One region of the Paenibacillus sp. FSL R7-0333 genome, then DNA from elsewhere that is predicted to be linked to it. Evidence: predicted binding sites of a transcription regulator. Region 1 holds the regulator's gene; the other holds the start of a gene.

What was found. Region 1 encodes CtsR, which represses protease genes until heat stress. Its sites were predicted from a motif close to ATGGTCAATAAAGGTCAAACA; they were not measured.
Region 2: a site for CtsR is predicted at 1,651-1,671, ahead of clpP (ATP-dependent Clp endopeptidase proteolytic subunit ClpP). Genes of this name have one in related genera too.

What each region holds. Positions count from the first base shown of each region.
Region 1 covers NZ_JBBOBZ010000001.1:6,557,332-6,560,744, forward strand. Annotated here, with positions in the region: gene MKY86_RS28005 (protein arginine kinase) at 2-1,066, opposite strand; gene MKY86_RS28010 (UvrB/UvrC motif-containing protein) at 1,096-1,617, opposite strand; gene MKY86_RS28015 (CtsR family transcriptional regulator) at 1,648-2,109, opposite strand; gene MKY86_RS28020 (GNAT family N-acetyltransferase) at 2,472-3,413, opposite strand, start outside.
Region 2 covers NZ_JBBOBZ010000001.1:7,576,243-7,579,655, reverse strand. Annotated here, with positions in the region: gene gap (type I glyceraldehyde-3-phosphate dehydrogenase) at 1-29, opposite strand, end outside; gene MKY86_RS32770 (sugar-binding transcriptional regulator) at 146-1,198, opposite strand; tRNA gene MKY86_RS32765 (tRNA-Arg) at 1,491-1,565, shown strand; gene clpP (ATP-dependent Clp endopeptidase proteolytic subunit ClpP) at 1,759-2,355, shown strand; gene MKY86_RS32755 (GDSL-type esterase/lipase family protein) at 2,443-3,081, opposite strand; gene MKY86_RS32750 (PdaC/SigV domain-containing protein) at 3,248-3,413, opposite strand, start outside.

The DNA.
Region 1 (3,413 bases):
TTTAATGTTGTGATCCCAGTGTCTCCCGGAGCAGCTTCGCCCGGTACATATCGCGTTCAGTAGGCGACAGCTCGTCACCGAACAGCTTTTGCAGAAAGCCCGGCTGAGTCTTGACATTCAGCTCATTGAGCACTGAAATCGAAGGCCCTTCCAGAATCCCCAGATCTACACCAAGCCGCAGATCGGAGAGCCGCTGTGCCGATTCTTTCAGTTCCATCACAGCAGCATAGGCCAGAATTCCGTAGGAGCGCTTGATACGGTCCGTAATCCGCAGAGCGGAATCGACCAGCAGGCGTTCGCGGGCGTTGCGTTCATGCTCTATAATCTGGGTGACTACGCTGTGAAGATTCTCAATAATCTCATTTTCGGTCTGTCCAAGCGTAATCTGGTTGGAGATCTGAAAGATATTCCCTACTGCTTCGCTGCCTTCACCATAAATTCCTCTAACGGTAAGCCCCACCTGATTAACTGCGGACAAAATGCGGTTGATCTGATGCGTCATCACCAAGGCCGGCAGATGCACCATAACCGAGGCTCTCAGCCCTGTTCCCACATTGGTGGGACAGCTTGTTAAGTAGCCTCTGCGGTCATCGAAGGCGTAATTGACAGCAGCCTCGAAAATATCATCGATGGCGGTTGCCCTTACCCAGGCTTCTCTGACCTGCAGCCCCGGGAACAGGCATTGAATCCTGAGATGATCCTCCTCATTGATCATAATGCTGACCGACTCGTCCTCATTAAGAATGACTGCCCCGCCCTTGGAATCATCCGCCAGGTTAGGACTGATGAGGTGCTTTTCCACCAGTACCTTTTTGTCCAGCTCACCCAGCTCATCCAGTCTCAACAGCTCGAAGCTGCCGAAGTCGGCCGAAGCTTCACCCTGAAATACGGGGGCAAGCTGCTCCAGCACCTCCTCCGACTGCTCTCTTGAAGCGAGCAGCGGGAACGGAAGATGCTCCAGATTACGGGCGATCCGCATACGGCTGCTGATGACAATCTCGGAATGGCTGCCGCCGCAGCGCATCCAGTCACTCAGTGCTTGTTCGGTAAACCGGAGACTTGACATGCCCGGATCCCTCCTATATATCAAAGACTTTACTCTTGTGGCATTTCTTTTTCAAGCTTGCGGATTCTGTCCCTCAGCTCAGCTGCGGTCTCGAACTCCTCCTGCACGATACTCTGCTGCAATTCCTGCTTCAGCTCATCAATCTGGCGCTTGCACATGATCTGTGCGCCCGCCCGCTTGGGCAGCTTGCCGACATGCGCTGTACTGCCATGCACCCGTCTGAAGAGCGGGTCGAGCGTACTGTCGAAATACTTATAGCAAGAGCTGCAGCCGAACCGTCCCAGCTTGCTGAACTGTGAATAGGTCATGCCGCAGTTTTCACAATGCAGACCCTGCACATTCTGTGCTGCTGTCTTGCTCTTGCCTGCGCCTTCCAGATCCAGAAGACCGGAAAGCAAGCTGTGGATAGAGAAGCCTCCCGCAGTTCCGGGAATCAGTTCACCCTTCTCCCGCGCACAGCTTTCGCAGATATGAAATTCCGTCTTCTCCCCGTTCACAATCTTCGTGAAGTGGAGTGTAGCCGGTTTGACGCCGCATTCCTGGCATAGCATGAGCGGTGTCCCTCCTTACCATTTGACAAATTATTTGCCCAATAAAGAGATTAGCATAGCCTTCATAAGCTTGGCACGAATCTCATCCCGGTACGGCAGATTAACCGTCAGGCATTCCCGGGAAACCGCAGACCGCATCAGACACGCTTCACGTTTGGAGAGGAAACGGGCCTCCTCCAGCTGATAAATCAGCCCTTCGGCAGAATTCTGATCAATATCATTCCCTATCGTGGAGTTCAGATGTGCGTATAAGGCCACATTCTGAGGCAGCTCATAGCGCTGAATCCGGATATATCCGCCGCCGCCGCGTTTACTCTCCACCACATATCCCTTTTCCAATGTGAACCGTGTGCTGATGACATAATTGATCTGTGACGGGACACAGGAGAACTGGTCCGCCAGATCATTGCGCTGAATTTCCACCGTACCTTCGGGACTTTCATGCAAAATATTCTTCAGATATTGTTCAATAATATCGGAGATATTACGCATCACTCATCCTCCAGTGTATAAGCATTGGTTAAATCTGTGCTGCGCCAACGCCTGCCGTCAGAGACATGCTCTTAAGAACTTAACCCGGGCAATGTAATAAGAATCGGCGGCAATAGCCTCTGCACTGCGCTTTTTCTCTAAATGTTACATTCCTGAGAACGATGATATCCGGCCTGCGTTGACTTTGACTTTCTTTGACTTTTTCATATTATAACATATTCTCGCTGAATGCCAAGAGGTTACTCTTATTTTTTACGTTTTGGCTGTATTGTATTCCGGTTGCCTGCTTCGTTCACTGAATGGAGGCGTTATGTATAGGACAGCTCCTCCCTTTCCAAGGGAAGAGGAAGAGCCGTTCTCTGTCAGAAAAAATCGAATAATGCCGTCTCGGCCTGCGGAATCAGCGCTTCAAGCCAAGCTGTCGCCTCAGCAGTCCCGGATAATTGTCCGTACTTTGCCGCCTGAAGCGGGCGCTTGTATCCCATCAGCAGCACAGTAAGCGTGCCGATACTGCATTCCAGGTCAGCCTCTGACCGCTCGCCCTGAATCCGGGTGAACGTCGCTGCCCCTTGCTCCGACACAGTCCACTGCCATAACCCGTTGTTCCATGATGCATGCTTATCTTCAATATAAAGCACCCGCTCCCGGTCACCCTCCGGCACATTGAAGATCATGTTCTCCACAAAAGCCTTAGCATTGACGATACGCGCCATGAAGTATGGATAATTCTCCTGCGCAATCCGCGGATCGGGAAGCAGGAAGGGCAGAATGTCGTCAGCCGGCACCAGCTTCAGCTGTGCAGCCGTAATCATGGAGTCGTGATTGGCCAGGAATGTCCACAAGCCCTGGCGGGCAAGCTCGTTCCCATAGATAAACTCATCTATGACCAGCTCCTGCTGCACTATTTTATACAGCACATAGCCCTCCGGTTCACCCTGCTCTGAATAAAACACACAGGAATGCGTAGCATCATCAAGCACACTTTCCTTCCACCAGGTCTCAGTGCGCTGGAGAGTCCCGTTATACCTCATGGCGAATTGGTCGTACAACTGCTGGAATACTGCAAGATCCGGGATATCGCGCTTCACGCTGCCCTTATTCTCCGTCTTGTGCGGGAACTTCCCTACCGGAAGGGTGTATTTCTTATACTCACAGTAGATCTCCCAGCCGAATTTACGGTAAAAGGGAATCAGGAACGGATGCAAAAAGGACAATGTCTGACCGGCTTCATTCATCGTCTCGAGCGCATGGGTCAGCAGATGGGCTACATAACCCTGCCGGCGGTTCTCCGGCCAAGTGGCTAC
Region 2 (3,413 bases), 1.0 Mb from region 1:
AAACCGTTAATACCAACTTTTACACTCATTGAATAGTTCCTCCTAGAGTTCGTTTTATTTATTCAAGACAGGCCGTGAGGCTCGTCAAGACAACAATGTTAAGTATAATGCATAAACCCTTTGCGCGCGCCCCATTTAATGGAATCTATAGGGCCTTTTGTAGCTGTGTGTCGATTTCCTTGCCGATTTCAACAGCCGCCGCCTCGTCGATGACGAGAATATCCTCTTGCCCAAACCGCAGCATCGCATGAATGGCCTTCGCCTTGCGTTTGCCACCGGCAATACCGATAACGACTTCCGTACGGATAATGTCTTCCAGGCGCAGCCCCATGGTCCGCATCGTATGAACCACTTCGCCATTTTCATTGAAATAGTATCCGAAGGACTCGGCTACGGCTCCCTCGCTCTGAATCTCTGAGATCGTCCCGGAGTCCAGCTTGCGGCGGTGGGTCATTTCAATGGCGTCGCCTATTCCATGTACAATAATACGCGATCTGCGGATAATTTGTACAATCTCTCCAATATTGGAGTCCTGCGCAAGCGACTCATATGCGTCTCCGCTAAGCAGATCGGGCACATGCAGCAGACGGTAATTGGCGCCAATCCGTTTGGCCATGGTTGAAGCAATGGTGTTGGCCTGTATCTCCATGCTCTCTCCCAGTCCTCCACGCGCCGGAACAACCCAGGCGTTCTTATAGGAAAGGGATAGCGGCGGGGTCAACTGATCGGCCATCTCGGCTAGCGTTGATCCGCCTGTGACGGCAATCGTATCGTCACTCCGCAGTACGCTGAGCAGTGCCTTGGAGCCTGCGCGCCCCAGCTCACGCTTGGTGAACGGCGATGTCTCACAATCGCCAGGTACCACAATTACTTTGGTGAGACCGTACGTTGTACGAATTTTCTCTTCCAGATCATCCAGGCCGAATAGGCTCTTGGCGACCGGCTCCAGCAGGTCAAGCAGTCTGCGACCGGCATCGCTAATGCGCATACCGACGCTCTCGATCTCAATGAGCCCCTGCGATTTCAGAAGATCCGTCTCGGCGCGCAGCACCCGCTCGGTCATATCAAGCGATGCGGCTAACGTCCTGCGCCCAATAATATCGGACAGCATGATCTGATGTAGAATCGTATACCGTCTCTTAAGGGTTTCCATGAGATCAGGCAGAAGCTGCTTTTGGATTTCCAATAGATTACGCATGCTTTCACTCCTGCAACTTCGTCTTTCTCTTATCCCTTGTTCGTGGTCTCAAAATGTCCCGGGTTAACTTTTTAAGTCCCACCCATATTCTACCCAAAACTGACGCCAAGTGCAAGTGTTCCGAGACTATAATTCTCAGCCCGCTTTCATCTTATACATGGGCTTGTCCGGAAGCCCGCTGGCAGGAGGCGCATCTCCGGCTCTATTAATGGAGGCAGAGAAAACTATTTTTGCGCAGGATGCCTAATACGCATTGCTTTTATCCGAGAAATATATTATAATAACTTCTGTTGCGCCCGTGGTCCAATGGATATGACGTAGGCCTCCGAAGCCTGAGATCCAAGTTCGATTCTTGGCGGGCGCGCCATTATTTTCAAGCTTGTACATAATTTAGTGACGATTATATTATATTTAACCAATGAGCCGCTTGAGGGCTCTTTTTTTTGAAAGTAAGTTTGACTTTCTTTGACTTTTTGTTTGAATTTGTTTATCATGTGGTTAATACGGTAACAGTAAAAAATGAACCCATTCGAAGCACCAATTTCAAGGAGGTTTTCCACGTGAGTTATATTCCTATGGTAGTAGAACAGAGCAACCGCGGTGAGCGCGCTTATGACATCTATTCCCGCCTGCTGAAGGACCGCATCATTTTCCTTGGAACGGAGGTTAATGACGTGGTTGCCAATTCCATCATCGCACAAATGCTCTTCCTGGCTGCCGAGGACCCGGATAAGGATATTCACCTGTATGTGAACAGCCCAGGCGGTTCCATCACAGCGGGTATGGCCATCTTCGATACAATGCAATACATTAAGCCGGATGTGTCCACCATCTGTGTAGGTATGGCCGCTTCCATGGGAGCGTTCCTGCTGAATGCCGGCGCCAAGGGCAAGCGCTTCGCCCTGCCGAACAGCGAAATCATGATTCACCAGCCGCTAGGCGGTGCTCAGGGGCAGGCTTCGGATATCGAGATCCGCGCCCGCCGCATCATCAAGCTGCGTGAGAAGCTGAACCGCATCTTGTCCGAGCGTACAGGCCAGCCGCTGGAGAAGATCGAGAAGGATACTGACCGCGACTACTTCATGAGCGCTGCAGACGCTGCTGAATACGGTATCGTAGACAAGGTAATTGAGAAGACTCTGCCCACAGGCGTATAAGTACCTGCTCCAATGAATACACAAAGAGGCTGTAACAGACCGGTCCGGTCCCGTTACAGCCTCTTTCTTATGCCCAGCCATTGCTGCCTACCTTAAGCTCCCGTACCCAAGGGCATCCAGCTTGCCTGCAATTACGCGGTAGCCTCTGCCGTTCGGGTGAATATGGTCCAGGAACAGCAGCCCCCGCTCATTACCGGCAAATTCATGGTATACCGAAGCAAACCCTACGTTATTGCTGCTGTAGCCTGCTGCATAGCGGTTGAACTCGCGCACCCACTCTGTTGCTTCATTCACCTGAGGGTAGGGATTATACAGGCCTACCATCCGGATGATGTAGGGGCTGCGGGAACCTGCTTTGAGCTGTGTCAGGCTGCCCATGATGTCGCTGTAGTTACGCTTGCAGTCCCTAAGCGCCTGCTGCAGTAAGCCCTGGAATTCACCGGGCCGGGGCCCGGCTGCCCGGGCTGCCTTAATCAAGTCGTTGCCGCCAATGGACAGCGTAATGATCTGCGCATCCTTCACCGCCGCCCGGTAGACATTCGAGCTTCTCAGCCGTTGCTTCAGCCCCCCGGTGGTCAGACCGTTGACGCCAAGATTCGCCGGCACCACTGGTGTACCCAGCCTCCCTTCCGCCATCCGGCGGTAGACGGGGACGAAGCCGTTCCCGGGCAGCGCCCCGAAGCCGGTTGTAAGTGAATCCCCGATCGCTGTATAAGCATAGACCATAACCTTCCCCTCCCCGTTATAAGCTGCTTGCCTTCTATAGCTTATGACTATCCGGGTGAAGTGGTAACGGCAGGGCAGGCTGATTAGGCCGTGGATGAAGGGTTTGCATGAAGAATGCCCCTGCGTCTCCCGGAGGAGATGCAAGGGCATCTGGATAATTATTTTATTATTTCAGCGCCGCGAACGGACTGCTTCCATCCGGCAGGAGTTCCTTGAAGCTGAAGTTGAATTCCGGGAAGCCCTCGGCATATGCCGTGTATTCGTATAACTGGAAGAAGAGCACCGCTTTGCCATCTTTCAGATAGAAGTACTTCTCGGTATTCAGTCCATTG